3 regions of the Nocardia sp. NPDC024068 genome follow, and region 3 is predicted to be linked to each of the others. Evidence: riboswitches for the same ligand, from Rfam matches in the RefSeq annotation. Region 3 holds a riboswitch; each other region holds the start of a gene.

Region 1 (9,802 bases), on a different contig from region 3:
GAGGCAGGGGAGGGCTGACCGGTCCGGGCCGCACACGGCCCGGACCGGTCGTTGCTCACTGGTCCGTCAGCGCACGGCCCGCGCGGCGGCGACCATATTGCGCAGCGAGGCCTCCACCTCGGCCGTGCCGCGGGTCTTCAGACCGCAGTCCGGGTTCACCCAGAGACGGTCGGCGGGTACGGCTTTCAGCGCGGCCCGCAACAAGGCGGTGATCTCCTCGGTGCCGGGCACGCGCGGCGAGTGGATATCGTAGACACCCGGGCCGACGCCCGCGTCGAACCCGGCCGCGTTGAGGTCGTCGAGAACCTCCATATGCGAACGGGCCGCCTCGATCGAGGTCACATCGGCGTCCAGGCCGGCGATCGCGTCGATCACCTCACCGAATTCCGAATAGCACAGGTGCGTGTGGATCTGGATCGAATCGGCCACCCCGGCGGTGGAGAGCCGGAACGCGTGCACCGACCAGTCCAGATAGGCGGGCTGGTCGGCCTTGCGCAGCGGTAGCAGTTCCCGCAGTGCCGGTTCGTCCACCTGGATGATCCGGATACCCGCGTTCTGCAGATCCACGGTCTCGTCCCGGATCGCCAGTGCGACCTGTTTCGCCGAATCCGCGAGCGGCTGGTCGTCGCGGACGAACGACCAGGCCAGGATGGTCACCGGGCCGGTGAGCATCCCTTTGACCGGCTTATTGGTGAGTGATTGCGCGAAGGTGATCCAGTCGACGGTCATCGGCGCGGGCCGGGTGACATCGCCGAACAGGATCGGCGGGCGTACGCAGCGGGTGCCGTAGGACTGCACCCAGCCCAGTTCGGTGGCGGCGAAACCATCGAGCTGTTCGGCGAAGTACTGGACCATATCGTTGCGTTCGGGTTCACCGTGCACGAGGACATCGATCTCGAGCTTCTCCTGCAGGGCGATCACCTCGGTGATCTCGGCCCGCATCCGCCGCTGGTATTCGGCCCGGTCGATCTCGCCCTTGCGCAGCGCGGCGCGGGCCAGCCGGATCGCCGGGGTCTGCGGGTAGGAGCCGATGGTGGTGGTCGGCAGTGGCGGAAGGTGCAGGCGGTTCTGCTGGAGGATCCGCCGCTCCTCGGCGGGGGCCCGCCGGATGGCGTCCGGACCCAGCGCGCCCAGCCGCGCCCGCACTCCGGCGTTGCCGATCCGCGGATCGGCGCGGCGGCTCGCCGCGGCGGCCCGCGCCTGCCCGAGCTCCGTGGCGACCGCCTCGGTGCCGGAGTTCAGGCCGGTGGCCAGTACCCGCACCTCGGTGACCTTCTCGGCGCCGAACGCCAGCCAGGATCGCAGGGCGTCGTCGAGTTGCGTCTCCACCGCCAGCGAGTACGGCACGTGCAGGAGCGAGCAGGACGTCGATACGGCCACCTCCTTCGCCGAACCCAGCAGCGTCGCGAGGGTCGACAGCGCCTTGTCCAGATCGGTGCGCCAGACATTGCGACCGTCCACGACGCCCGCGACCAGCAGCTTTCCGGCCAATGCGGGAACGGCGGCCACTTCGGCGACATCGGTGCCCGCGACCAGATCGACGGCGATGCCCTCGACCTCGGTGGCGGCCAGCGCGGCCAGCGCCGGACCGGGGTGCCCGAAGTAGGTGGCGACCAGGACCGCCGGCCGGTCGGCCGGCGCGGTCAGCTCGGTGTAGACGCGCCGGACGACCGCCAGTTCGTCGTCGGTGAGGTCGGTGACCAGCGACGGTTCGTCGAGCTGCACCCAGCCCGCACCCGCCTCGGCCAGCAACCGCAGCAGTTCCTGGTACAGCGGGATCAGCTCGTCCACCCGATCCGGTCCGGCGCCGACGGAGGTTTTGGCGAGCTTCAGGAAGGTGACCGGGCCGATGACGACCGGGCGTGCCGGGACACCGAGCTCGATCGCTTCACGCAGCTGGGCGAGTACGGCGTCCGGGTCGAGCGCGAAGGTGGTATCGGGGCCGATCTCCGGGACCAGGTAGTGGTAGTTGGTGTCGAACCATTTGGTCATCTCCAGCGGTTCGACCGAATCGTTGCCGCGCGCTGCCGCGAAATAGCGGTCCAGCGGGTCGGGGATATCGGCGACCCGCGGCGGCAACGCGCCGAGCAGCACCGCCGCGTCGAGCATCTGGTCGTAGTAGGAGAAGGTGCCGACCGGGATGGAATCCAGTCCGGCGGCCTGCAGTGCGGCGTACTGGTCGCGGCGCAGCGTACGCCCGGTCTCGTGCAGCTGATCGGCGTCGATACGCCCCGCCCAATACGATTCGGTGGCGCGTTTGAGTTCCCGGCGGGGGCCCACCCGGGGAAGGCCGAGAACTGTCGCGGTGAACGGGCTGTGCGGAATAGCGGTCACGGTGTTCTCCAGTACTGAAGTGCGGTTTGCCATCGCCTTCCGCGGGCGTGCGGCACCGATGAGACCCCGGATCTCCCGGCCGCGGGGCCGGGACGTGTCAGCACTGGTGGACCGCGACGCCCAATCCACGAGGCGGTGGTCACCGGATACGGCGTACCCGGTACAACCGGCAGGTCTTCGGACTCGCGGGCACCGGCCGATAGGCCGACCTACTGGCCGTCGCTTCCCAGGCCGTGCGCCCAGTGCTCATAACGGCGGTCGTTCCCGCTCACCGCTGCGGGACAGTTCCGGATTTCCACCGGATTCCCTCTCACCCGCTCGGTCGCGGGCTTCGACGCCGGGGCGGACGCTCGGGGCTCCTCATCGTCCGGCCGGCGGACCAGCTGCGTGTTCCACCATAGCCCGCCCGCGCGTTATCGCCGTGGCGCGGGCGGCGGTGCGTGCCGGGAAGTGGTCGCACGCCCCCAATCGGCCGCCATCTCATGCCGGTACCCGGCGTGACCCGACGCCGAGTCGGGCCTGTTTGTGACGTCCCGATGACCAAGACTTCGCAGGCTTGCCATATCCCCTTGTGAAGATTCCGTGAAGTGGACTTCGCTGTCGAAGCTGGATGTGGCGCCGGGTACGTTGGGTCAATGTTCTCGAAAGTCTTGGTTGCCAATCGTGGCGAGATCGCCATTCGAGCCTTCCGCGCGGCGTACGAGCTCGGTATCGGAACGGTTGCGGTTTTCCCGCACGAAGACCGCAATTCGGTGCATCGCCTGAAGGCGGACGAGGCATACGAGATCGGCGAGCAGGGCCATCCGGTCCGGGCGTACCTCTCGGTGGAGGCCATCATCGAGGCCGCGAAGACCGCGGGCGCGGACGCGATCTACCCGGGCTACGGGTTCCTGTCGGAGAACCCGGATCTGGCCGCCGCCTGCGCGCGCGAGGGAATCACCTTCATCGGCCCCGCCTCGGAGGTGCTGGAGCTGGCCGGTAACAAGGCGCGGGCGATCGCGGCGGCGCGCGAGGCCGGGTTACCGGTGCTGGATTCGAGTGCGCCGTCGGCGGATGTCGACGAGTTGCTGGCGGCGTCGGAGTCGATGGAGTTCCCGGTATTCGTGAAGGCCGTCGCGGGGGGCGGCGGCCGGGGCATGCGCCGCGTTCCGGAACCGTCCGGGTTACGGGACGCGATCGAGGCGGCGTCGCGGGAGGCGGAGTCGGCGTTCGGCGATCCGACCGTATTCCTGGAACAGGCGGTGGTGAATCCGCGTCATATCGAGGTGCAGATCCTGGCCGACCAGCACGGCAACGTGATGCATCTGTTCGAACGCGACTGTTCGCTGCAGCGGCGGCATCAGAAGGTGATCGAACTCGCGCCGGCACCGAATCTGGACCCGGAACTGCGGGATCGGATCTGCGCGGACGCGGTCGCGTTCGCCCGGCAGATCGGTTACAGCTGCGCGGGGACGGTGGAGTTCCTGCTGGATGAGCGCGGTAACCATGTCTTCATCGAGATGAACCCGCGGATCCAGGTGGAGCATACGGTGACCGAGGAGATCACCGATGTGGACCTGGTGCAGTCGCAGTTGCGGATCGCGGCGGGGGAGACCCTGGCGGATCTGGGGTTGAGCCAGGAGAAGGTATCGATTCGTGGTGCGGCCATGCAGTGCCGGATCACCACCGAGGACCCCTCCAACGGCTTCCGCCCGGATACCGGCCGGATCACCGCCTACCGCACCCCCGGCGGCGCCGGAATCCGGCTCGACGGCGGCGCGAACCTGGGTGCCGAGATCGGCGCCTATTTCGACTCCATGCTGGTGAAGCTCACCTGCCGCGGCCGGGATTTCCCGACCGCGGTGGCACGGGCGCGGCGTGCGCTGATGGAGTTCCGGATCCGCGGTGTCACCACGAATATCCCGTTCCTGCTGGCGGTGCTCGACGACGACGATTTCACCGCCGGCCGGATCACCACCTCGTTCATCGACGAACGTCCCGAACTGCTCGCCACCCGGGAGCCCGCCGACCGCGGCACCAAGATCCTGAACTATCTGGCCGATGTGACGGTGAACAAGCCGCACGGGGCGCGGCCGACCGCGGTGTATCCGCACGACAAACTGCCGGGGATCGACCTGTCGGTACCGCCGCCGGACGGGTCGCGGCAGAAGCTGCTGACGCTGGGCCCGGAGGGTTTCGCGCGGGCGTTGCGAGAGCAGAAGGCGGTCGGGGTCACGGATACGACCTTCCGCGACGCGCATCAGTCGCTGCTGGCGACCCGGGTGCGGACCAATGGCCTGCTGGATGTGGCGGGGCATGTGGCGCGGTTGACGCCGGAGCTGTTGTCGATCGAGTGCTGGGGTGGGGCGACCTACGATGTGGCGTTGCGGTTCCTGTACGAGGATCCGTGGGAGCGGCTGGCGGCGTTGCGGGAAGCCGTCCCGAATATCTGTCTGCAGATGTTGCTGCGGGGCCGCAACACAGTCGGCTACACGCCGTATCCGGAGCGGGTCACCCGGGCGTTCGTCGCGGAGGCGACCGATACCGGGATCGATATCTTCCGGATCTTCGACGCGCTCAACAACGTGGATCAGATGCGGCCGGCGATCGACGCGGTGCGTGAGACCGGTACCGCGATCGCCGAAGTGGCGCTCAGCTACACCGGTGACCTCGCGAATCCGGACGAGAAGCTCTACACCCTGGATTATTACCTGAAGCTGGCCGAGCAGATCGTGGACGCGGGCGCGCATGTGCTGGCGATCAAGGATATGGCCGGTCTGCTGCGCGCCCCGGCGGCGGCGAAACTCGTGACCGCACTGCGCAGCAATTTCGATCTCCCGGTGCATGTGCATACCCATGACACCCCCGGCGGTCAGCTGGCCACCTACCTCGCCGCGTGGCAGGCGGGCGCGGACGCGGTCGACGGCGCGTCGGCGGCGCTGTCGGGCACCACCAGCCAGCCCGCGCTCTCGGCGATCGTGGCGGCGGCGGCGCACAGTGACCACGACACCGGGCTGGACCTGGCGAATGTCTGTGATCTGGAGCCGTACTGGGAGGCGCTGCGGAAGGTGTACGCGCCGTTCGAGTCGGGGTTGCCGGCGCCGACCGGCCGGGTGTACACGCACGAGATTCCGGGTGGTCAGCTGTCGAATCTGCGGCAGCAGGCGATCGCGCTGGGGTTGGGCGATCGGTTCGAGGAGGTCGAGGCGAAGTACGCGGCGGCGGACCGGCTGCTGGGCCGGTTGATCAAGGTGACTCCGTCGTCGAAGGTCGTCGGGGATCTGGCGTTGTCGCTGGTGGGCTCCGGGATCGAGATCGAGGATTTCGCGGCCGATCCCGGGCGTTACGACATCCCGGATTCGGTGATCGGTTTCCTGCGTGGCGAACTCGGCACCCCGGCCGGTGGCTGGCCGGAACCGTTCCGGGAGAAGGCCCTCGCCGGCCGCAGCGCCGCGAAGCCGGTGACCCCGCTGACCGACGCGGACGAAGCCGGGCTGGCCGGTACCTCCGAACAGCGGCGGGCAACCCTGAACCGCTTGCTGTTCCCCGGTCCGACCGCGGAGTTCCTGGCGCATCGGGAGAAGTACGGCGATACCACCGGATTGTCGGCGAACCAGTTCTTCTACGGACTGCGTCATGGTGAGGAACACCGCGTCCAGCTGGAGAAGGGCGTCATCCTGCTCATCGGGCTCGAGGCGATCGCCGAACCGGACGAACGCGGTATGCGCACCGTGATGTGCATCCTCAACGGCCAGCTGCGGCCGGTATCGGTGCGCGACCGCTCCATCGCCAGTGAAATCCCGGCCGCGGAAAAAGCCGACCGCGCCAACCCCCATCACATCGCCGCACCCTTCGCCGGTGTCGTCACCCTGACGGTCACCGAGGGCGATACCGTCGCCCACGGCGACACCATCGGCACCATCGAGGCCATGAAGATGGAGGCGGCCATCACCGCGCCCCGCGGCGGTGTCATCGGCCGGGTGGCCATCACCCAGGTTCAGCAGGTGGAAGGCGGTGACCTGCTGGTCGAGCTGACCGAGCGCGAATCCGAATGACCCGGATCGTCGCCGGCCGGGCCGGGGGGCGGCGCCTGCGGGTGCCGCCCGCCGGGACCCGGCCGACCTCGGACCGGGTGCGGGAGGCCCTGTTCTCCTCGATCGAATCCCGGATGGACCTCGACGGCGCGCGGGTGCTCGACCTCTACGCCGGATCGGGGGCGCTCGGACTCGAAGCGCTCTCGCGCGGAGCGGCGGCGGCGCTGCTGGTCGAATCCGACCGGCGCGCGGCGGCGGTACTGCGCGGCAATATCGCCGACCTCGGACTCCCGGGCGCCCAGGTGCGCGCCGGCACGGTTACGCAGGTGCTGGCCCACGGCGGTGCGGGGGCCTTCGACCTCGTATTCGCCGATCCGCCCTACGATCTGCTCACCGACGCCGTGCAGGCCGACCTGGTGGCGCTCGCGGCCCACGGCTGGCTCGCCGCCGAGGCGCTGCTACTGGTCGAAAGGTCCGCGCGCTCGGCCGAAATCGTGTGGCCCGCGGGGTTCGAGCGCCGCGCCGCCCGCCGGTACGGGGAGACGCGTATCGAGTCGGCGGTGTACACGGGCGGTGAACCGGCCGTGGACAGCGAACCTGCTAGCGTCTGAACCATGGCAAAAGCTATGTGCCCGGGGTCGTTCGATCCGGTGACCAACGGCCATCTCGACGTGTTCCGGCGGGTTGCCGAACAGTTCGACGAGGTCGTGATCACTGTGCTGATCAACAAGAAGAAACAGGGCATGTTCTCGATCGACGAACGGATCGAACTGCTGCGCGACGCCACCGCGGACCTGTCGAACGTGCGGGTCGCATCCTGGGAGGGGCTGACGGTCGACTTCGCCCGGGAACAGGGCATCACCGCCATCGTCAAGGGTCTGCGCGACGCCGGGGATTTCGGCTACGAACTCCAGATGGCGCAGATGAACAAGAAGCTCGCCGGGGTGGACACCTTCTTCATCGCCACCAATCCGGCGTTCAGCTATCTGTCCAGCTCTCTTGTCAAGGAAGTGGCCGCGTTCGGCGGCGAGGTCACCGATATGCTGCCGCCGCTGGTCCACAAACGGCTACTCGACCGGCTCGCCGAGCGCGCGGGCTGACCCGGCCCGCTCCCGCTGCGCGGTGACCTCCCGCGCCCGGCGCAGCGGGCGGAACACCAGGCCGCGCAGTGCCAGGAATCGCAGGCCGCCGACGGCGGCGCTGATCGCCAGCACGGCCGCCGCCTGTGCCGGTTCGGCCAGGTCCGGTTCGAGAACCTCCAGAGTGGCGAGTGCCGCGGTGCTGATGCCCAGGCCGAGAAGCGCCAGGCCACCGCCCTCCCACTGCGCGGTGAACCAGCCGACCCGTTCGGCCGCGTGGAAGGTGAGCCGGCGATGCAGTTCGTTGGCCAGAATGGTGCTGATCACCGAGCCGACGATATTGGCAAGCAGCGTCCCGGCCCCGGTGAGGCTCAGGAAGAGCAGCACATAGGAGATATTGCTCAGGCCGCCGACCAGGGCGAACCGGATCAACTGAGGGAACGCGCGGTCGCCGCGCAAGTACCGCATCAACCGCTGCCGCCAGGCGCCGCGCGCGAACGGTTCCGGCCATTCGAGATCCAGATCCCCGGCGTCCAGTGCCCGGGAGGAGGGCAACTGCAGGATGGTCATGGGCGGTTCCGATCGGGCAAGGGATGTCTGTCCCGCCGTGGTGCGGCGGGTCTTCTACGAATTTAACACCAAGCGGAGAACACGTCTCCAGTTGATTGTCCGGAATCGCCGAAATCACGTCGAACCGGCGACACACCGAAAGTAGGTTCGGCACAGCCACCGGCCCGGGGCACACTGGGAACGGCGTGATATCTCGCCGATCGTCAGCAGGAGGACAGTGAGCATGTACCGGGTATTCGAGGCGCTCGACGAACTGGTCGCCATCGTCGAGGAAGCACGCGGGATCCCCGCGACGCGCAACTGCATCGTCCCGCGTCCGGACACCCTCGACCTGCTCGACGATGTCCGCGACGCGCTGCCCACCGAGATCGACGACGCCCAGGATGTACTCGACCACCGGGACAAGATCGTCGACGACGCCCGCGGCCTCGCCGAGGAAACCGTGCGGGCAGCCGACGAGCAGGCCGCCGGTACCGTCGCCGACGCCCGCGCCGAAGCCGACCGGATCCTGGCCGAAGCGAAGGCCCACGCCGACCGCATGGTGTCCGAGGCCACCGCCCACGCCGACCGGCTGGTCGATACCGCCACATCCGAGGCCGAACGGCTGGTCGCCGACGCCAAGGCCGAACACGAGGCGGTGACGGGCCGGGCCCGGGTGGAGGCCGACCGGATGGTGGAGGCCGGGAAAGCCGCCTTCGACCGCTCGGTCGCCGACGGGCAGGCCGAACAGCGGCGGCTGGTGGAGGACACCGAGGTGGTCCGCGCCGCGCACGCGGAATCGGCCCGGCTCATCGACACCGCGCACGCCGACGCCGACCGGATGCGGGCCGACTGCGACCACTACGTCGACAGCAAACTCGCCGAATTCGAGGACACCCTCGGCGGCGCGCTGCGCACCGTCGGCCGCGGCCGGCAGCAGCTGCGCAACGGCGGCGGAGTTCCCGACTACGCCTCCGAGTTCCGCAGGTAGAACAGCCGGCGGTTTGGGCCGCAACCCGGGTGTCACGTACTGTGGGGTGGTTGCCTGCCGATTCCGGCACGAACCCAACAATCCGAACGAACCCGAGTGGAGTTTTCGATGTCTGCCGATGCCACCGCGCGCTCGCGCTCCGGTGCACGACGTGCACACGGTGCGGGGTTCGTGCTGGATGTACGCAGCCTCGGTCGCGCCCCGGGATCGATGCGCGAACTGGCGCGGACGGTCACCACGACCGAACGGCTCGGGCTCGATCTGATCGGTGTGCCGGCCGGCTCCGAGGTGGAGCTGGACCTGCGGCTGCAGTCCGTCTCCGAGGGCGTGCTCGTCACCGGCACCCTGACCGCGCCGCTGGAAGGCCAGTGCTCGCGTTGCCTGGAGCAGTTCACCGATTCCGTCGAGCTGTCGCTCACCGAGCTGTTCGCCTATCCGGACAGTGCCACCGATCAGACCTCCGAAGACGACGAGATCTATCGGATGAGCGACGACCTCATCGACCTGGAACCCCTGGTCGTGGATCAGCTCGGCCTGGAGCTGCCACTGCAGCCGCTGTGCACTCCGGATTGTGCGGGACTGTGCCCCGAATGCGGTGTTCGGATGGCGATTGCAGGATCCGATCACGGGCATGAGATACTTGATCCCCGCTGGGCCGGGCTGGCGAAATTCGCCCCCGGATCGCCCGGCAGCGGCAGCCCCGACGAGGGTGCGGCCACCGGAGATCGTTCCACCGAGACAGCACGTAACAGTACAGAGGAGAAGTAGTCGTGGCCGTTCCCAAGCGCCGGATGTCCCGTTCCAACACCCGGTCGCGGCGCAGCCAGTGGAAGGCC
Region 2 (9,802 bases), on a different contig from region 3:
GGCGGGGGAACACGCGTATACGGCGTCGAAGCTCTGTGCCCTACTCACGGTGCGGGCGATGACGGAGGAGAAAGAGATGCGGGACAAGGGGATCACCGCCGTGGCCTACTGTCCCGGGCAGGTGTTCGGTACCGGATTGGCCCAGGATCTGCCGTTCTATATGCGGGTGGTGTGGTCGCTGATGGGGTCTCCGGTGCTGAGCCGCCCGGCACGGAGGTTCGACCCGACCCTCAACACCAGGGCCGACGCGGGGGACACCCTCGCCGATCTCGCGTCCGGAGATGCCCGGACACCGGAGGGGCGCGTCTACGCGGCACTGCGTCGCGGGCAGCTCACCTGGCCCGAACCCTCCGATGTCGCCTGCGATACGAACGCGGCCCGAACGCTGTGGCAGCAGAGCGCGGAGCTCGTGGGCCTGCCCGGCTGAGTCCGGGGCCGGAGCCCGGAGAACTGTTACCGGAGCGTGGTGCCCTCACCCGCCACGGATGCACGGGTAGCTCGTTCGGTGAGTGCCTCGTTCGGTGAGTGCGAGGACGATGGTGGTGGCCGTATCGACGAGATGTTCGCGTGGGAGGGTCAGCCGGCCGTCGGCCCAGTCCACATAGAGCGCGATCAGGGCGCCGCTGAGCGCCGTGCCGATCACCGCGAGGGTTTCCTCGCTGTCCGGTATCAGCGCCGCGGCGTCCTCGCCCAGGGCCGGGACGAGGGTGCGCAGGAACAGCGGCAGACGGTGGGTGCTGTGCCTTCGCAGGGTGTCATCGGTCATCGGTTCGCGGAGCAGGATCCGGGCCCGTCGCGGGTCTTCCTCGAAGTAGGTCGCGCAGATCAGGAGCGCCGCGCGGATCGTGGCGGTGAGATCGGCCGTGGCAGGGGCTGCGGCCAGCCGGGCGAGTAGCTCGCCTTCGGAACGGTCGTAGATCGCGATGATCAGCGCGTCCCGATTGTCGAAGCTCTCGTAGAAGTAGCGCGGGCTCAGGTTGGTCCGGCGGATCACCTCCCGCATGGTGACCGCCGCCGAACCGCTGGTGCCCAGCAGGTCGGCACCGGCGTCCACGATCTGTGCGCGACGGTCCGCCGAGCGGTCGTCCAGGGTTCGGCCGCGCCACAGCTTGGGTGTGTCCACCGATCCATCATGGCATCCGCGATCAGGTATTGACATCGGGTGATTCAATATGAATCATTTGATTCACGTTGAAGCTCGATTGCGGTCCGGCCGCATTCGTCGAAAGGCTCGTGCCGTGTTCAGTGACGAACAGTTCCAGCAGGCCCTGCGCCGCCCCCGGCTCACCCGCCCCGCCCCGGAATTCCTCGACGGCAACCGGGCCGTGCCGATCCGGGTGGTCCCGGAACGGGAACTGCAGGCGACCACCGAGGAGTGGTTCGTCCAGTTCGACCGGAAACTCGAGTACTACGGCAAACTCGGCCTCGATCTGTCCTGGCTGATGGAGTGGGCGAAGAAGTACTGGTGGAGTTTCCTGGCCCGGGATATGAGCCTCAACCACGAGTTGTACGCACCGGATATCCGCTACACCGATGTCACCACATTCGGCCGCACCATCGTCGGTGTCGACGAATTCGTGAAATACAACTTCGCCTTCTTCGACGCCATCCCGGACTGGCGCTACGATCCGCTGCCCGACCAGGTGTATCTGGACGTGATGCCCGACGAGAGGGTGCGGGTCGTCATCCGCTACATCGGCAGCGGGCACTGGGACGGGCCGCTACGCCTGTATCCCTACGACGAGAGCGCTCCGGTCCTCTACGGCACCGGCCGTTTCATCCAGTGCCCCGCGGTCGACCGCTACCACTTCAACGCCGACGGGCTGATGGAGGAAGGCGAAACCCTCTACGACGCCTTCGACGTCACCCAGCGCGGAGGCATCCTCCCGCGCGACGACAGCTGGCAGTTCAAGGCGCTGATGTCGGCGTCCAAGATCCCGGCGCTGCTGCAGCGCTTCAAGCTCTGACCGGCGGCGCGGGACGTCCGGCTCAGGTCAGTGAACGGACCGCGGCGATATCGTATTCGGCCACCGACGCCGCACGGATCACGGCGTTCTGCTCGTCACCCGTGCCCGCGCCCCGGAATGTCTCGACCGCTTCCCGGCTCTCCCAGCGTTCGAAGATATTGACCCGGGCGGGATCGGTGAGGTCGGCGCTCAGGGCGAAGTCGAGGCAGCCGGGCGCCGAGCGGGCCTGGTCCACCACGTCGGCGCATCCAGTGAGGTAGGCGTCGCGGGTTTCCGGGTCGACGAGGATATATCCGGCGACGATGACCATCTGTGCTCCTGACTCCGGGGACCGTACATCTGTGGAGACCCGTCCGCGGCGTGGGATTCATCGGTGACCTCTACCCGCGGCCGGGCCGGGGTTGCCGGACCGAGCCGGCGTGGACCGTCCGGGAGGAGCCGGACGGGTCCGGGGCACCGGTCACATCCGCAATCGTGGCGATTCGCGGTGCGGTCTCTTACGGGCCGGGGCGATCCCGCTCGCACGCCCCTCCGATGAGTTCGGGCGCCCGTCCGATGAGTTCGGGCCGGTCACTTCGTCTGCACGGTCGAAGCCCCTTTCCCTACGGAAAGCCTCCGGGGCGAGACGACGAGGAGCGAGGACACCCGTGACCGAGGAGAATGTGAAAGCCGTCCTGACCGTCGCTGCGTCCACCGCCGACGTATTCGCGGTCCTCGCGGACCCCGCGACCCACGCCGCGATCGACGGCACCGGCTGGGTCCAGGACGCCGCCGACCGGGCACCGCTGGCCGGAGTGGGGCAGATCTTCCATATGGACATGTACCACCCCAACCATCCCGACGGTATGTACCGGGTGGGCAACAAGGTCCACGTCTTCGACCCGCCGCATGCCATCGGCTGGTTCACCGGGGAGATCCAGGCCGACGGCAGCCTGGAGTTCGGCGGCTGGTTCTGGCGTTACGACCTGGTGCCCGTCGGGCCGTCCACGAGCGAGGTCACGCTGACCTACGACTGGACGGCGGTGCCGGCCCACATCCGGGAGTACCTGCACTTCCCGCCCTTCGGCCCCGAACACCTCCCCAACTCGCTACGGCACCTGGCCGGTGTCGCCGCTCCGGCGTCCGGCGCCACGGCCGCGGTGGGCGACCACGGCTAGTACCCCTTGGATCGTAAGAATTCCGCCACGGTGACCACTGCCTGCGGATTGCGGGGGCTCTCCACCAGCGCGGCGTAGGGCAGCGCGATGATGTTGTCCTCGCGGACCGCGGTGGTCCCGGCCATCAGCGGCTGCCGGCGTAGCTGGTCGATCTTGCCGCGCACCGAATTCTGCGGACCCGCGCCGTAATCGACGATCACGATCACCTGCGGATCCCGCTGCGCGGCCGCCTCCCAGGATGTGGTGGTCCAGGAGTTGTTCAGATCGTCGAAGATATTGCTGCCGCCCGCTTCCCGGATGATCTGGGAGGGGGCGGCGGTGCGGCCCGAGGTGAACGGTTCGGGAGTGGCGCTGTCGAACAGGAAGACCCGCGCCGGATCCCGCCCTGCGGAGGCGCCCGCCGCCGCCTGCGCAACCTGATCCCGGTACCCGGCGACGAGTTCGTCGGCTCTCGCCCGGACACCGAAGATCTCGCCGAGGTTGGTGAGGTCGGTGTACAGCGCGTCGAGCGGTTCCATCACACCGCGGCGGTCTGTTCCGGGTTGCCGGCAGGCTTCGGTCAGCTGATAGGGGACCGCACCGATCGAGCGCACCCAGTCGGGAGTGAGGCCGGTCGACTCCTTGAAACCGTAGTTCCACCCGGCGAAGACGAAATCGGGTTCGGCTGCCTGGACCACCTCGCGGGTGAACGCGTCACCCAGCGACGGCGTGCGTTCGAATTCGTCCTTCCATGGGGAGGTGGCGATATCGCGGTCCTTGCCGGGATAACTGCCGTAGCCCACCAGCCGGTCGGCGAGACCGAGGGCGAACATCATCTCGGTGATACCGGTGTCGTTGGTGACCACCCGCTCGGGAACACCGTCGACGGTGAGCGGGGCGCCGCAGTTGGTCACCGTCACCGGATCGCCGGACGCCGCGGCGGCCGGTTCCTGGAGTTCGGCGCCGCATGCCGCCGAGAAGAAGGCGGCGGCCGCCAGAACCATGGTGCCGATCGGCCGGGAAATACGCATCTAGCAGTCCTTTTCGTCGAAGATGACCTGCGGGACACCCAGCCGGGGATGGGTGACGATATGGCCGCCGATCGAGAACCAGCGGCCGATCACCTCCGCGGTGATCACCTCGTGCGGAGTACCGGAGCAGACGAGCCGGCCTCGGTGCAGGACGAAGAGCCGATCACAGTGCTGCGCGGCCAGATTGAGATCGTGCAGAGCCGCGATCACGGTGATACCCAGGCTCCGGGCCGCGGACAGGACACTGTACTGGTGCTGGACATCCAGGTGATTGGTCGGTTCGTCGAGGACCAGCACTCGCGGCTGCTGCGCCAGTGCCCGCGCGATCAGCACCCGCTGACGCTCGCCGCCGGACAGGGACAAAAAACCGCGGTCGGCGAGATGGGCGATATCCGCGGTCGCCATCGCCGCCGCGCAGATCTCGCGGTCCCGCCGGCGCGTACCGCGCAGCAGGGCGGTATGCGGCAGGCGGCCGGTCGCGACGATCTCGGCGGCGGTGAAATCGAAGGGTGTGGTCGCATCCTGGGTCAGTGCCGCCACCTGCCGGGCGTTCTCGCGCATACCGACCGCGGCGATATCGGTCCCGTCCACCAGGACCCGCCCGGCGGCCGGTGACAGCGCACGGTACAGGCAGCGCAGCAGCGTGGACTTACCGCTGCCGTTGGGGCCCACGATCCCCACGAACTGCCCGGATCCGGCGGCCAGCGTGACCGCCTCGACGATCGGCGTGCCGTCGATCTCGACCGTGACGTCCTCGTAGACGACTCGCATCAGTCCTGTCCCATCAGCGCGCCGCGCCGGCGCATCAGCAGTACGAACACCGGCACTCCGACCGCGGCCGTGATCGCGCCCAGCGGTAGCTCCTGCGGCGGGATCAGCGTGCGCGCCAGCAGATCTGCGGATACCAGGAACACGGCGCCCAGCAGCGGGGTGACGGCGATGAGCCGCCGGTGATCGGCGCCCACCAGCAGCCGCGCCACATGGGGCACCACCAGCCCGACGAATCCGACCGCTCCGCAGACCGCGACGAAACACCCCGTCATCGCGGCGGAGACCACGAAGAGCAGCAGCCGGAACCGGGAGGCGGAAAGACCCAGCGCGGCACTGACCTCGTCACCCATCGCGAGGGCATTCAATTGCCGGGCGCATACCGCGAGCACCGCCAGACCGAGCACCGCCACCACGGCGACCAGGGGCACCATCTGCCAGGTGGCGCCCGCCAGGCTGCCCAGCAGCCAGAACATCACCGACCGTGCGGCGTCGCCGTGCGGTGCCAGGAAAACCAGCACGGTGGTCGCGGCGGAGAAACCGTAGCCGACGGCTGTACCGGTGAGCACCAGTCGCAGCGGCACCAGCCCGGCCGCCGATCGGGCCATCAGATAGACGAGTACCGTGGCGCCGAGCGCCCCGGCGAACGCGGCGGTGGACAGGGCGTAGATGCCCAGCGCCCCGAAGACACCGAAGAGAACCACGGCAGTGGCGCCGACCGAGGCGCCCGAGGAGATCCCCAGCACGTACGGGTCGGCGAGGGCGTTGCGGACCATGGCCTGTACGAGCAGGCCCACGCCGCTGAGCCCGGCGCCGACGAGTGCCGCCAGCAGCACCCGGGGCAGCCGCGACTCGATCACGATCCGGTAGTTCGCGGTATCGGCGGCGGCGACCGTTCCGCCGGTGAGTTCGGCCCACAGGAAGCCGACTGTGGCACGCCACGGGATATGCGCGGTCCCCAGCGCCAGCGCCAGCGCGAGCACCGAGACCACCGCGAAGGCGAGGGCCAGCCCGGCGATCAGCGCGGCCGGGGGCGGCCGGTGCGATTCGAGCGCCCTCATCGGGCCGTATCCACCCGCTCCGTCCGGACGTCGTGCTGTGCAGACATGCGAGTACCGCGACCCATGACCTCGTCAACCGTTCCCTCGGAGTCGACCGAAGACCACACCGTCGGCGTGGTCACGCCGGCAGGTCTTCGGACTCGCGGACCCGGCGCCGGAGACTCCGGCGCCACCTACTGGCGGTCGCTTCCCGGGCGCGGGCCCAGTGCTGATGACCGCGGTCGTTTCCACATACCGCTGCGGGGCAGCTCCGGATTCACACCGGATTCCCTCTTACGAACCATCTGTCCAGGACAGGCGGTAACCGAGCGCCCGGACACCGTAGCATTCGCCCACGCCCGGCCCGGACGGTCATCGTGCTATCCGCAGAGCCGGGATCAGCCGGGCGGCGTCGTCCACAGTGCACTGATCGGGAGGCAGGAGAATTTCTCGCCGAACGGTAGCTGCTGGTCACCGCAATAGAGAACGTAGCCTGCGGCGAATCGGTCGCCCAGACGGCTTTCGAGGTGGCGCAGCCCCCGAAAGTCTTCGGCACGGACGGTTTCCGCTGCCTTGACCTCGATGCCGATCACCCGGCCCGCATTGTTCTCCAGAACCGCGTCGACTTCGTGGCCGTCACGGTCGCCGAGAACGAAAGTCTCGATCAGACCGCCGGTGGTGACATCGTTGCCGACTCCGGTCAGCAGGTACGTCGCGAGTCCGGAGGCGGTGAAAACCAGTTTGGGAGTGGAAACGGCACGATAGGTCGCATTCGCCGACCATGCGGGTATCAGCGGGTCTGCGCGTCGTCGAGGTAGCGGCATTCTCGAACTCATCTACCGGTCGTTGTGGATCTGCCGTAGTCGTGATTGTGGGTCTGCCGCCGTACCCGCCTCGCTCGGTCCACCGAGGTTTCGAGGGGTGTGGGACTCAGGCCCGCGACCCGAACCGTTCCAGCACGGCACTGGCCTCCTGGCTGGCGGTGCCCCCCTCGGCCAGATGGGACATGGTTTCCGGGATCGCCCGCCCGTGATGGGCCATGGCCTGGGCGTAGAGGCGGCCGGCGCGGTAGGAGGAGCGGACCAGCGGCCCGGCCATCACTCCGGCGAAACCGATCTCCTCGGCGGCCTTCGAATGCTCGACGAACTCTTCGGGTTTCACCCAGCGATCCACCGGATGGTGGCGCGGCGAGGGCCGCAGGTACTGGGTGATGGTGAGGATATCGCAACCGGCTTCGTGCAGGTCGCGCATGGCCTGGGTGACCTCGTCGGGGGTTTCGCCCATCCCGAGGATCAGGTTCGATTTGGTGACCAGGCCGTCGGCGCGGGCCGCGGTGAGCACCTCGAGGGAACGTTCGTAGCGGAACGCGGGGCGGATCCGCTTGAACACCCGGGGGACCGTCTCCAGGTTGTGGGCCAGCACCTCGGGGCGGGAAGAGAAGACCTCGGCGAGCTGATCGGGTTTGGCGTTGAAATCGGGGATGAGCAGTTCGACGCCGGTGTTCGGGTTGAGTTTCTTGATGGCGCGCACGGTTTCGGCGTACAGCCAGGCGCCGCCGTCCTCAAGATCGTCACGGGCGACACCGGTGATGGTCGAGTAGCGCAGACCCATCGCCTGCACGCTTTCGGCCACCCGGCGCGGTTCGTCGCGGTCCAGCGGGGATGGTTTGCCGGTATCGATCTGGCAGAAATCGCAGCGGCGGGTGCACTGTTCGCCGCCGATGAGGAAGGTGGCCTCGCGGTCCTCCCAGCATTCGAAGATGTTGGGGCAGCCCGCCTCTTCGCAGACCGTATGCAGCCCTTCGCGTTTCACCAGGCCCTTGAGCTCGGTGTACTCGGGACCCATGGTGGCGCGGGTACGGATCCAGCCGGGTTTGCGTTCGATCGGGGTCTCGGCGTTACGGGCCTCGATGCGCAGGAGTTTACGGCCGGCGGGGGCCTGGGCGGAGGTCATGAGTGGGGACCTTTCGGGTCGCGTGCCGGGGTGGCGGCGGCGTGATCCGCGACAGCCGGGGTGCCGGCCTGCGGAATATCGTGTTCGGTGACCGGGAGCTCCCCGTTGAGCGCGGCCGGGACGAGTTCGGCGATCCGCGGCCGGGCCTGCGCGACGGTGACCTCGCGGCCGAGTTCCTGGCTCAGGCTGGTGGAACCGACATCGCGGATACCGCACGGGATGATGGCGCCGAACGCGCCCAGGTCGGGATTGCAGTTCAGCGAGATACCGTGCAGGGTGACCCCGCGCTGCACCCGGATACCGATCGAGGCGATCTTGCGTTCCGGCAGCAGGCCGCTGGCCGCCAGCCAGACGCCCGACCGTCCGGGCACGCGCCCGCAGGGCACGCCGAGATCGGTGACGGCCTGGATGAGCGCCTGTTCCAGCCGGCGCACATAATCCACCACATCGAGCGGTTCGGCGAGCCGGATGATCGGATACCCGACCAGCTGGCCGGGCCCGTGCCAGGTGATCTTGCCGCCGCGGTCCACATCGATGACCGGGCTGCCGTCGGTGGGCCGGTCGGCCTGCTCGGTGCGGCGGCCGGCGGTGTAGACGGGCGGATGCTCCAGCAGCAGCAGGGTGTCGTGACCGGCGCCGCCGGCGCGGGTGGCGGCGAGTTCGCGTTGCAGATCCCAGGCCTGCTGGTAGTCGATCAGGCCCAGCTCACGCACGTCGACGGGGGTGGTGTCGTAACGCGCGGACCGGGTCGCGGTGCGGGTGTTGTTCACGATCACGACGTTACGCTCATCTCCAGTGTGAGCTGCATCAGTGTCAGATCCATCCAGCCGCCGAATTTGTGCCCGACTTCGGGCAGTACGCCGACGGTCCGGAAGCCGAACCGCTCGTGCAGGGCGATGGACCCGGTATTGCGCGATTCGACGGCCGCGATCATCGCGTGGATATCGCCCGCGCGTCCGGCGCGCGCGATCAGTTCGGCGAGCAGGGCGGCGCCGATGCCGCGGCGCTGGAAACGGTCGGCGATATAGACGGAGTTCTCGACGGTGTGCCGGTAGCCCGATTTCGGTCGCCACGGACCGTAGCTGGCGTATCCCGCTACTTCGCCGTCCATCTCGGCCACCAGGACGGGACGGCCGTGATCGGTGCGGTTCGAGAACCAGGCCACCCGCTCGTCGAGGCCGACGGGTTCGTCGTCCCAGATGGCGGTGGTCTCGGCGATCGCCCGGTTGTGGATCTCCAGGATCGCGGGCAGGTCCCCGGTCCGCGCGTCACGGATCAGGGCGGCGGCGGTGCCGGTCATCGGCCCACCGCGGCGGTCAGCGCCGCGCCGACGGTGGGGTGGCGGAATTCGTACCCGGTCTCCTCGAGCACACCCGGCAGCGCCCGCGGGCTGTGCAGGATCGCCTCCTCGGCGAACTCGCCGATCGCCAGGCGCAGCGCGATACCCGGGACGAACAGCGGCGTCGGCCGGCGCAGCGCCCGGCCCAGCGCGCGGGTGAATTCGGCGTTGGTGACCGGCGCCGGACCCACCGCGTTGAGCGGGCCCCGGACGTCGGGGTGGGTGAGTGCGTGCCGGATCGCGCCGACCTCGTCGTCGAGCGAGATCCACGGCTGATACTGCCGGCCGTTGCCGAGCCGGCCACCCAGGCCCAGCAGGAACAGGGCTTTCAGCTGCGGCAGCATTCCGCCGGCCCCGGCGAGCACCACCGCGCTGCGCAGCAGCACCACCCGGGCGCCCGCGTCCCGGGCGGTATGGGTCGCCTTCTCCCAGTCGTCGCACAGCGTGGGCAGGAAACCGGTTCCCGGCGGGCCGGATTCGTCGACCGCCCGGGATCCGGTATCGCCGTAATAGTGCACACCGCTGGCGTTCACCAGCGTCGGCACACCGGCCCGGGCGACCGCGGCCG
Region 3 (9,802 bases):
ACCCTGCACGGTCGCGCCACACAGGTACACCGAGGCATGGCCGGGTACCAGCGGCGTGAAATCACGCAGGGTCCGTTTCTCGGTGTCGAACAGGCGCAGCGTCACGGCAGTCGATCCTAGTTTCGTGTATGGATTGCACTCGGATGTTGTGCAGGGGGATATGGGCAGGGTAGCGGGGCGGGCCGGTGTTCCGGCATTCGGCCGGGCCGGGGCTCGCCGATCACCTCGATCACCGGGAGCCCGATTCACCCCGATTACGCGGCCTCGCCGTATCCGGTGCCGTACCGGTCAGATCTCGCTACCGGCCCCGGGCATGCTCGGCCGCTCCGGACAGTGCAGCAGCGCGGTGGCCATGGCGGCGATACCCTCCCCGCGGCCGGTGAGCCCCAGGCCGTCGCTGGTGGTGCCGGACACCGATACCGGCGCGTCCAGCAGATCGCCCAGTACCTGCTGCGCCTCGGCCCGGCGCGGGCCGATACGCGGACGGTTACCGATGACCTGAACCGCGGCGTTGACCACCGCGTATCCGGCCTCTTCGAGCAACCGCCGGACCTCTTTCAGCATGGCGGCCCCGGAAACTCCCGCCCATTCCGGGCGGCCGGTGCCGAATACGGAACCGACATCGCCCAGAGCGGCCGCCGACAGCAGGGCATCACATAGTGCGTGCGCGGCAACATCGCCGTCGGAATGGCCGGCGCAGCCGTCTTCGCCGTCGAACAGCAGACCGGCCATCCAGCAGGGCCGCCCCGGTTCGATCGGGTGGACATCGGTGCCGATGCCGACACGTACGTTCAGCACGAGCTCACCACCGGCCTTCCGTCCAGCACAGCATCGGCCAGCCGCAGATCCAGCGGGGTGGTGATCTTGAAAGCCAACGGGTCGCCGGGGATGGTGCGCACGGCGACCCCGAGCCGTTCGACCAGACCGGCATCGTCGGTCGCGGCCTCGGGATGGGAATACGCGCGATGCAGCACCTCGGCGGCGAAACCTTGCGGGGTCTGTACGGCGCGGAGCGCGGAGCGGTCCGGCGTTCCCGTGACGACTCCGGCCGGATCGACGGATTTCACGGTGTCGACCACGGGAAGCGCGGGTATGACGGCCGGATGCCCGGCCCGCAGTTCGGCCACCACCCGCGCGATCAGATCGGGCGGGGTGAGTGCCCGCGCGGCGTCGTGGACCAGGAAGAACCCGGTGGCGGCAGCGGCGGCCGACAGACCGGCGCGGACGGAATCGGTGCGTTCGGCACCACCGACCACGATCCGTACGGGGGCATCGGGCGGTAGCAGGGCCGCGGCGCGGTCTACGAGAGTGGCGGGCACCATCACAATGATCTCGTCGACGACCTCGGCAGCCATCAGGCCTTTCACAGCCAGCCCGAGCATGGGTGTGCCGCCGACCGCGACGAACGCTTTGGGTTCATTCGCACCCAAACGTTCGCCACGGCCGGCGGCAGGAACCAACGCGGTGACGGGACCGGCGGTACGGCCGGCACCGTCCGATTCACGCACGGTCAGGACGCCGCGGCGAGAACCTCGTCGAGCAGTGTCTCGGCCTTGCCGTCATCGGTCCCCTCGGCGAGCGCGAGCTCGCCGACGAGGATCTGCCGAGCCTTGGCCAGCATCCGCTTCTCGCCCGCGGACAGGCCACGATCCTGTTCCCGGCGCCACAGGTCACGTACGACCTCGGCCACCTTGTTCACATCGCCGGAGGCGAGCTTCTCCAAGTTGGCCTTGTAACGGCGGGACCAGTTGGTGGGTTCCTCGGTATGTGGCGCACGCAGAACCTGAAAGACCCGATCGAGGCCTTCCTGGCCCACGACATCGCGGACGCCGACATATTCCGCGTTTTCCGCGGGAACCCGAACAGTGAGGTCACCCTGTGCGACCTTCAGGACCAGATACTCTTTCTGCTCACCCTTGATGGTGCGGGTCTCGATAGCTTCGATCAAAGCCGCCCCATGATGGGGATAAACGACGGTATCTCCGACCTTAAAAATCATGTGTCCCGTGCCCCTTTCGATGTTCACAGTTTAACACGCGACTCGATAACGGCGCGATCAACTGCGCAGGTCAGGGCCACAACGACCAGGTACTGGCACTTGACAGGACCTGATAGGTGTGCATTACGTTGTGCCCGAACGGGTGTCGGAACACCCTCCGGGCGACACCCCCGGAACCCCGGTCCGAGCGGGTCGGAAATACGGCCGCGGAGGCCGAATCGTTACCGGTCAACGGGTCCCCCGCCCCGGCCTCCCGCACCCCCGGACGACAGGCCCCGGACGTGGCCGATCGGCCGATACCCCGCGGCGCACCCCGAGATATACCCACACCCGTCATGACGTGCGACAAATCACACAGGCGACCCGGCGTAATCCCCCCTGACGCCGCCCGGTGCACCCGGCATCCCGAACCGACTACTACAGTGCCTAGTTGGAGTGCGCCCACTCGGACATGGAGGACAACCCGTGACTGCACTGAATGCCGCGACTGCCGCGACTGCCGCGAGCCCGGTCTCCCCGACCCGGCGCCGCCGCCTGGTGACGGTCGCCGCGCTCGCCGCCGGTGCGGCGCTCATCCTGTCCGGCTGCAGCGCCGGCCAGATCTCGCAGACCGCCGACCAGGTCGCCGCGATCAACGGCAACACCGCCGATATCGGTGCCATCGCACTGCGCAACGTCCACCTCGTGTACCCCGGGAACGGCTCCCCGGCCAACACCACGGGCGGCCAGGCGGCACTGTCGCTGTCGATCGTGAACACCGGAGAAACCGTCACCGACGAACTGACCAGTGTCACCACCGACCTCGGCACCGTGAAGATCACCCCCGCCCAGGGCGACAGGCTCGAGATCTCACCGTCGGAAACCGTCGTGGTCTCGACCCCCGCGGCCGGTGCGGAAACCCACACCACCGGTGAAACCGTCGACACCGAAGCCGGTGCCACCGAACACGCGCGTATCGAGGTCACCGGCCTGACCAAGAACATCGTTCCCGGCCTCACCTACGACTTCTCGTTCAACTTCAAGGAGAACGGCACGGTCCTCGTCCAGGTACCGGTCGACGCCGGACTCGACGCCGCCCGCGTCGAATCGGAAATCTCCAAGAGCACCACCGGCTCCGCGGGCGGGCACTGAATCTTCTGCCCCGCCTCCTCCGCGTTCCGACAAACCGTCGACCCCCACAGCCCGCGGACGAAAACCCACACCCGCCGCGGTAGAACACCCTGTCGGCATCTCTGCGTAGGGTCCCCCTGTGGCAGTGACCAAGAACAAACCCGTCTACCGGTGTTCGGAGTGCGCGCACGAAGTCGCCAAATGGGTCGGGAAATGCCCGGCGTGCGGGGCGTGGGGAACCGTCGACGAAGCCCTGCCGGTGGCCGCCGCGGCGAGCGGCGTGCGAAAGGCGATGCTGCCGACCACCGCGGCGGCGCCCCTCTCCCGGATCGATTCGCAGACGACGACCGCCCGGCCCACCGGAGTCGCCGAGCTCGACCGGGTGCTGGGCGGGGGGATCGTCGCGGGATCGGTGGTTTTGCTCTCGGGTGAACCGGGGGTCGGCAAATCGACGCTGCTGCTCGAGGTCGCGCATCGCTGGGCCCGAGGGCGCGACGAACGGGCGCTGTATGTGACCGCGGAGGAATCCGCGGGGCAGGTACGCCTGCGGGCGGACCGGACGGGCGCCGTGCACGACCGCGTCTACCTCGCCGCGGAATCGGACCTCTCCGTGGTACTCGGGCACGTCGATCAGGTGAAACCGACTCTGCTGGTGGTGGATTCGGTGCAGACGATGCTGGCTCCGGACACCGACGGCGTCATCGGGGGCGTCACCCAGGTCCGTGCCGTTACCGCCGCACTGACCTCTCTCGCCAAGGCGAGCGGAATCGCCGTCCTGCTCGTCGGGCACGTCACCAAGGACGGTGCCGTGGCCGGCCCGCGGACTCTCGAGCATCTGGTCGATGTGGTGTTGCAATTCGAAGGCGACAAGAACACGGCGCTGCGGATGGTGCGCGGGATCAAGAACCGCTTCGGCAGCGCCGACGAGGTGGGTTGCTTCGAACTCCACGACGACGGAATCGCCTGTGTGACCGATCCTTCCGGCCTCTTCCTGCACCATCGCGCGGATTCGGTGCCGGGGACCGCGGTCACCGTGGCCATGGACGGGAAACGTCCCCTGGTCGGCGAGGTCCAGGGGCTCACCGTGGAAACCCAGGTGCCGGCGCCGCGCCGCGCCGTCAGCGGACTGGACTACAACCGGGTCGCGATGGTGCTGGCCGTCCTGCAGAGCCGCTGCGGACTGTACGTGGGCAAACAGGACGTCTACGCGGCGACCGTGGGCGGGATGCGACTGACCGAACCGGCGGCGGATCTCGCGATCGCCCTGGCCATCGCGAGCGCGGCCCGCGATACCGCCCTGCCGCCCGGCTGGGTGATCCTCGGTGAGGTGGGGCTGGCCGGCGAGGTCCGCCGGATCACCTCCACCACCCGCCGCCTCGCCGAGGCCGAACGACTCGGCTTCACCAACGCGGTGGTACCGCCCGGCGTGGACGGTAAGGACACGCCGATGAAGCTGCATGAGGCGTCCAGCCTGCGCGGCGCTCTCCGGCTGGCCGGCCTTTCCCGGAAATAGTCGGTCAGGCGATATTGAACGGTTCGGGTGCGCTGCGCACCGACCCCAATTGCGCCACCACGTTGTAGGCGCCGGTCGGTACCGGCACGCGCTCGCCCGCGCATTCCGGCTGTGAAGTGGCGCCCGTCCAGGTGACCGTGAACGCGGCCTGCTCACCCCGATCCAGGGTCCGCATATCGGGGTCACCGTCCGGGTAGCAGTCGGTACTGGCCCACAGCCGCCGGCCACCGTCCAGACTGTGTACCGACACCTGCTGCAGGCCCGAGCCCATATCCCGGGAGCACGGTTCGCCCGAGATATTGGTGATCACGATGCCGAAGACCGGCTCCTCCCCCACCTGGTAGGTGGGTTGCTGGACCGATACCTTGATCGCCAGCGATTGGTCGGCACACTGCCCGGAAGCCACCGGCGCCGAACCGGAACTCTGTCCGGCCGAGGTGGTTTCCCGGGCCGCGCTCGTGGTGGATGACGGCACCTGCGTCGAACTCGTCACGGGTCCGGAGACCTCGGTGGTCTCGGCGGACGATGCCGCCGCGGCCGCGCCGGGTGAATCGCCGCCCCGGGAGACGGTGATGACCAGCCAGATCACCACCGCGAGCGCGACGATCAGCGCCCCGATGGCAAATACTCGACGCCGCCAGTAGATCTCCGGCGGAAGTGGTCCTGTCGGTTCCAACACGTGTCAACGGTAAGCGCATCGAGCGGCCGCGACGGTCAACGGCACACCGGAAGTGACCGGCCGCGCCGGTCCCGGATGCCGGACGGGCCGGTGCAGCGGGTTGTCCCGGCCCGCGGCCCGCGGGCCGTCAGGCGATCTCACCGATATCGCCGACAACGCGCCGGAGCCGCACCCGGCCCTCGCCCAGGCTGTAGGTGGCGCCGGCGATCGCGCATTCTCCCGCGCGCACCCGCTGAGCCACTACCGCAGACTGTTCCATCAGCCGGCTGCTCGTCTCGACCACGTGGCGGGCCGTGAACTCGTCCGCCTCGGTCAGCCCTTCTCGCCGGCCGGCGAGGATCGAGGGGGTGACTTTTTCGACGATGCTCCGGATGAACCCGTCGGGCACTTCGCCACCGTCCAGCGTGTCCAGCGTCGCCTTGACCGCGCCGCAGCTCTCGTGGCCGAGCACCACGATCAGCGGGATGTTCAGTACGGCCACTCCGTACTCGACGGACCCGAGCACCGAGGCGTCGATCGCATGGCCCGCGGTCCGTACGACGAACATATCGCCGAGCCCTTGGTCGAAGATCAACTCCGCGGCGACGCGGGAATCGCTGCAGCCGAACAGCAGCGCGGTCGGGCTCTGGCCCGCCACGAGCTTGGCTCGGTCGGCGGCCCCCTGGCTAGGATGCTGCGAGGTGCCTTTCACGAAACGCTCGTTTCCTTCGCGCAGCGTTTTCCAGGCACTTACCGGGTTGGACTGAGGCATGGTGTCCATTCTGCACGATTCGGTGTGGTCCTCTGCTTCGGTCCGGTTACGGCACGGCTTCCTTCCGCGCCGCCCCGGTGGCACTGCACTGTGAGGACGAACGGAGCGAATCGGGTGAGCAGCGGGATCGTCGGTATACCGGATACCGGGGCGCGCTCCGCGACCGCGTCCACCGCCCCCGACCCCACCGCGATCGACGCCGGCGCGCTCCTCGGGTGGTATGCCCGTACCGCCCGCGACCTGCCCTGGCGGCGCCCCGGCGTCACCGCCTGGCAGATCCTGATGAGCGAGATCATGCTGCAGCAGACCCCGGTGGTGCGGGTGGACCCCATCTGGCGGGTATGGGTGCAGCGCTGGCCGGTGCCCTCGGCGATGGCGGCGGCGAGCCCGGGTGAGGTCCTGCGGGCCTGGGGCAAGCTCGGATACCCCCGCCGGGCGCTGCGCTTGCACGAATGCGCGCAGGTGCTGGCCGCCGAGCACGGCGACGAGGTACCCGACGATGTCGAGGTGCTGCTGGGTTTGCCGGGTATCGGCGCCTATACCGCGCGCGCGGTCGCCTGCTTCGCCTACGGCCGCCGGGTCCCGGTGGTGGACACCAATGTCCGCCGGGTGGTGGCCCGCGCTGTGCACGGGCGCGGTGAGGCCGGTAATCCGGCCACCCGGGATCTGCGCGAAACCGAAGCGCTGCTGCCGATCCGGGTCGACCGCGCGGCCCGGTTCTCGGCCGCGCTCATGGAACTCGGGGCCACCGTCTGCACAGCCCGCACTCCCGATTGCGAGCGCTGCCCCCTCCCGCGCTGCGCGTGGGTGACGGCGGGCCGGCCACGCATCGAATCCACCCGGCGCACCCAGAAGTACGAGGGCACCGACCGGCAGGCCCGCGGCCGGCTCCTCGACGTGCTGCGCGCGGCCCACGGGCCGGTGGAACGCGTCCGGCTCGACCTGGCCTGGACCCGCGATCCCGGCCAGCGCGACCGCGCATTGGATTCGCTGCTGGTGGACGGCCTGATCGAACAGACCGGGGACGGGCGGTTCGCGCTGGCCGGGGAAGGCTGAACCCGCCGCTCAGGCCTCCGCGGCCCGCTCCAGCGGCGCGCGCAGCACGCGGTCGAGGAACCGCTGGACTTCGGCCCGGTACAGCTCCGGCTGATCGTCGTGCACCAGATGCCCGGCGCCCGCGATCAGCACATGCTCGGCGGCGGGATGCGATTCGGTCATCCGCCGCATCTGCCCCGGCGGGGTGATGGTGTATTCGCCTTCGATCAGCAGGGTGGGGACGCGCAGCCGCCCCCATTCCGGCCAGAACGCCCGGACTCCCCATTCCTCGGAGATATCGCGAAAAGTAGCGATATCCCCGTGCAGGCGGTAGCCCTGAGGGGTCCGCTCGAACGAATTCGCGAAATAGCGGCCCGCCACCGGCCCGAAGTATTCGACGAGCGCGTCACTGTCGCGGAAGGGCTGCGGCCACGCCTCGACCATCGCCGCCCAGTGCTCGGCCGTGCGACCGGTGAAATCGGCCGCCATATCCTCCACCACCAGCGCCCGCACCCGCTCCGGGCATGTGGCGGCGAAAACCCACCCGTGCAGGCCGCCCATCGAATGACCGATGACCACCATCGGCTCGGTGATCCCGGCGGTCGCGGCGGCCAGATCGGCCACGAAGGCATCGGTGCCCGGTTCGGCGGGCGCGGGACGGCCGTGCCCGGCGGCGTCGAAGGTGTACACCCGGCCGTAGCCGCGCAGCCATTCGACCTGGTCAACCCAGGTTCGGGCACTACCCATCAGACCGTGCAGGAGCAGTATGGGGGTGCCGGCCCCGCCCTCGTCGTGCAGCATCGGCCGAGTCTAATTCGGATTGCCGCGTTCACGAGCGGGCCCACCCGGGTCGGCGGCGACCGAGCGGAGGAGCGAGTGCCCGAGGTCGGCAGGGCCCCGTCCCCGTCCCGCCGGAGGCGGGGCACTATGGACCCATGGCTGTTGTGAAGATCAATGCGATCGAGATCCCCGAGGGCGCGGGCCCCGAGCTGGAGAAGCGGTTCGCCCACCGCGCGCACGCTGTCGAGAACTCGCCCGGGTTCCTCGGCTTCCAGCTGCTGCGGCCGACCGCCGGGGAGAACCGGTATTTCGTGGTCACCCAGTGGGATTCCGAGGAGTCGTTCGCCGCGTGGCGGGACGGGCCGGCCAAGGAAGCCCACGCCGGGCAGCAGAACAAGCCGGTGGCCACCGGCGCTTCCCTGCTCGAGTTCGAGGTGGTTCTGGACGTGGCGGGTAAGCCCGCTTCCTGATTTCGCATGGCGAATACACCGGTCACGGCACCCGCGGGTGCCGTGACCGGTGCTGTTTCGCCGACGGGATATTGACGACCAGGCCCGATGGTGTCAAAGTTCCGAGGGTAAGCGAAGGTGAGGCGGTAATCCGGTGGGAACCCGGAGCGGTCGCGCCACTGTAAGCCCATTCCCCTGCGGGGTGGGCGGAGCCAGACACCGGCATCTTCGCGAAACCCGCGACCGGACGCGAGCATCCGGATGAGGAGGAACCATTATGGCCATCGCCCACGCCCCGTCCCGGGGCGCCGACACACTGGCGACCGTACTCGTCACCGTCGGTGTCGTTCTGCTGGCATTGCTCACGCTGTACCTGGTCGGTTTCGATCAGGGCGCCATCTCGCGCAGCGGGATGTTCATGCATGAGCTGATGCACGACGGACGACATCTGCTCGGTGTGCCGTGCCACTGACCGGATCATTCGGCACCCTGCTGATCCGTGGGCTTCTCGCCGGTCTGATCGCCGGTCTGCTGGCCGGGATCGTCGGTAATTTCATCGGCGAACCCAAGGTGGACGCGGCGATCGCCATCGAAGAGGCGGCGGCCGCACCGGCGGAGGAGTCCCACGGAGCCGAGGCCGGGCACAGCCACGGCGAAGCGGCCGGAGGCGGGCACAGCCACGGCGAGGACGAGGCCGTGGTCAGCAGGCCGTGGCAGAAGTTCGGGCAGTTCCTGGCGAACGCGCTGGCCGGAATGGCCTTCGGTGCGATCGTCGCGACCGCGGCGCACTACGCCCGCCGATTCACCTCGATTCCGGGGCCGCGACTGGTTCTCGGGCTCGGCGTGGCCGGTTGGCTCGCGGTGGTGATAGTGCCGTTCTTCAAGTACCCGGCCAATCCGCCGGCGGTGGGCGACCCCGAAACGATCAACGACCGCACGCTGCTCTGGGTGGCTGCGGTGGTCCTGGGTCTCGTAGCCGTCGCGGCGGCGGTTTTCGTCTGGAACCTGCTGCGTGCGCAGCTCGGTTCACTCCGGCTCGTCGTCGGCGTCGCGGCGTTCGTGCTGGTGGTGACGCTGGGATACATCCTGTTGCCCGGAGTGAACGAAGTGGGGACGGATTTCCCGGCGAGCCTGCTGTGGGAGTTCCGCACCGCGTCGCTGGCGGTGTCCACCACCCTCTGGCTGAGTATCGGACTCGTTTTCGCGGTCATCACCGAATGGCTGGAACGGAGTAGTACCCGGGTACCCGAACCGGTCGCTACGGCGGGGTGATTCCGGCACCGGTTCGCCGAGGGCAGTGTCGGCGGTATGGATTCCACCGATACCCGCCCGGCGGTCCGGAGCCGCGTTCAGCAGGCCCGTAGGCTCCCCCAGCACCGTCCTGCAGCCGTGACCACAGCCTTTGTGGCGTTACTGGCCGCGGTGGGGTTCGGCGTGGCGGAGACGGCGATACGGAGCGCGGAGGTACTACTCGGCGAATCCGATG

What was found. Region 3 has a riboswitch for cobalamin ahead of AB0F41_RS29785 (CbtB-domain containing protein). Riboswitches for the same ligand answer to the same signal wherever they lie in the genome.
Region 1: it holds a riboswitch for cobalamin, as region 3 does, so the genes downstream of both, metE (5-methyltetrahydropteroyltriglutamate--homocysteine S-methyltransferase) here and AB0F41_RS29785 (CbtB-domain containing protein) in region 3, are expected to answer to the same signal.
Region 2: it holds a riboswitch for cobalamin, as region 3 does, so the genes downstream of both, AB0F41_RS14865 (iron ABC transporter permease) here and AB0F41_RS29785 (CbtB-domain containing protein) in region 3, are expected to answer to the same signal.

What each region holds. Positions count from the first base shown of each region.
Region 1 covers NZ_JBEZYU010000012.1:99,697-109,498, forward strand. Annotated here, with positions in the region: gene metE (5-methyltetrahydropteroyltriglutamate--homocysteine S-methyltransferase) at 67-2,367, opposite strand; cobalamin riboswitch at 2,485-2,691, opposite strand; gene AB0F41_RS13640 (pyruvate carboxylase) at 2,970-6,368, shown strand; gene rsmD (16S rRNA (guanine(966)-N(2))-methyltransferase RsmD) at 6,365-6,958, shown strand; gene coaD (pantetheine-phosphate adenylyltransferase) at 6,962-7,447, shown strand; gene AB0F41_RS13655 (GtrA family protein) at 7,415-7,894, opposite strand; gene AB0F41_RS13660 (DivIVA domain-containing protein) at 8,220-8,966, shown strand; gene AB0F41_RS13665 (DUF177 domain-containing protein) at 9,075-9,734, shown strand; gene rpmF (50S ribosomal protein L32) at 9,737-9,802, shown strand, end outside.
Region 2 covers NZ_JBEZYU010000014.1:92,832-102,633, forward strand. Annotated here, with positions in the region: gene AB0F41_RS14830 (SDR family NAD(P)-dependent oxidoreductase) at 1-427, shown strand, start outside; gene AB0F41_RS14835 (helix-turn-helix domain-containing protein) at 473-1,123, opposite strand; gene AB0F41_RS14840 (nuclear transport factor 2 family protein) at 1,239-1,967, shown strand; gene AB0F41_RS14845 (antibiotic biosynthesis monooxygenase family protein) at 1,990-2,277, opposite strand; gene AB0F41_RS14850 (polyketide cyclase) at 2,615-3,124, shown strand; gene AB0F41_RS14855 (ABC transporter substrate-binding protein) at 3,121-4,128, opposite strand; gene AB0F41_RS14860 (ABC transporter ATP-binding protein) at 4,135-4,905, opposite strand; gene AB0F41_RS14865 (iron ABC transporter permease) at 4,905-5,963, opposite strand; cobalamin riboswitch at 6,071-6,287, opposite strand; gene AB0F41_RS14870 (DUF4143 domain-containing protein) at 6,341-6,778, opposite strand; gene lipA (lipoyl synthase) at 6,873-7,895, opposite strand; gene lipB (lipoyl(octanoyl) transferase LipB) at 7,892-8,665, opposite strand; gene AB0F41_RS14885 (N-acetyltransferase family protein) at 8,668-9,195, opposite strand; gene AB0F41_RS14890 (TIGR01777 family oxidoreductase) at 9,192-9,802, opposite strand, start outside.
Region 3 covers NZ_JBEZYU010000082.1:3,241-13,042, reverse strand. Annotated here, with positions in the region: gene cysS (cysteine--tRNA ligase) at 1-105, opposite strand, end outside; gene ispF (2-C-methyl-D-erythritol 2,4-cyclodiphosphate synthase) at 289-795, opposite strand; gene ispD (2-C-methyl-D-erythritol 4-phosphate cytidylyltransferase) at 792-1,508, opposite strand; gene carD (RNA polymerase-binding transcription factor CarD) at 1,511-1,999, opposite strand; gene AB0F41_RS29820 (hypothetical protein) at 2,465-3,130, shown strand; gene radA (DNA repair protein RadA) at 3,255-4,622, shown strand; gene AB0F41_RS29810 (hypothetical protein) at 4,627-5,301, opposite strand; gene AB0F41_RS29805 (carbonic anhydrase) at 5,429-6,052, opposite strand; gene AB0F41_RS29800 (A/G-specific adenine glycosylase) at 6,245-7,108, shown strand; gene AB0F41_RS29795 (alpha/beta hydrolase) at 7,118-7,888, opposite strand; gene mhuD (mycobilin-forming heme oxygenase MhuD) at 8,023-8,337, shown strand; cobalamin riboswitch at 8,417-8,559, shown strand; gene AB0F41_RS29785 (CbtB-domain containing protein) at 8,594-8,788, shown strand; gene AB0F41_RS29780 (CbtA family protein) at 8,779-9,588, shown strand; gene AB0F41_RS29775 (hypothetical protein) at 9,706-9,802, shown strand, end outside.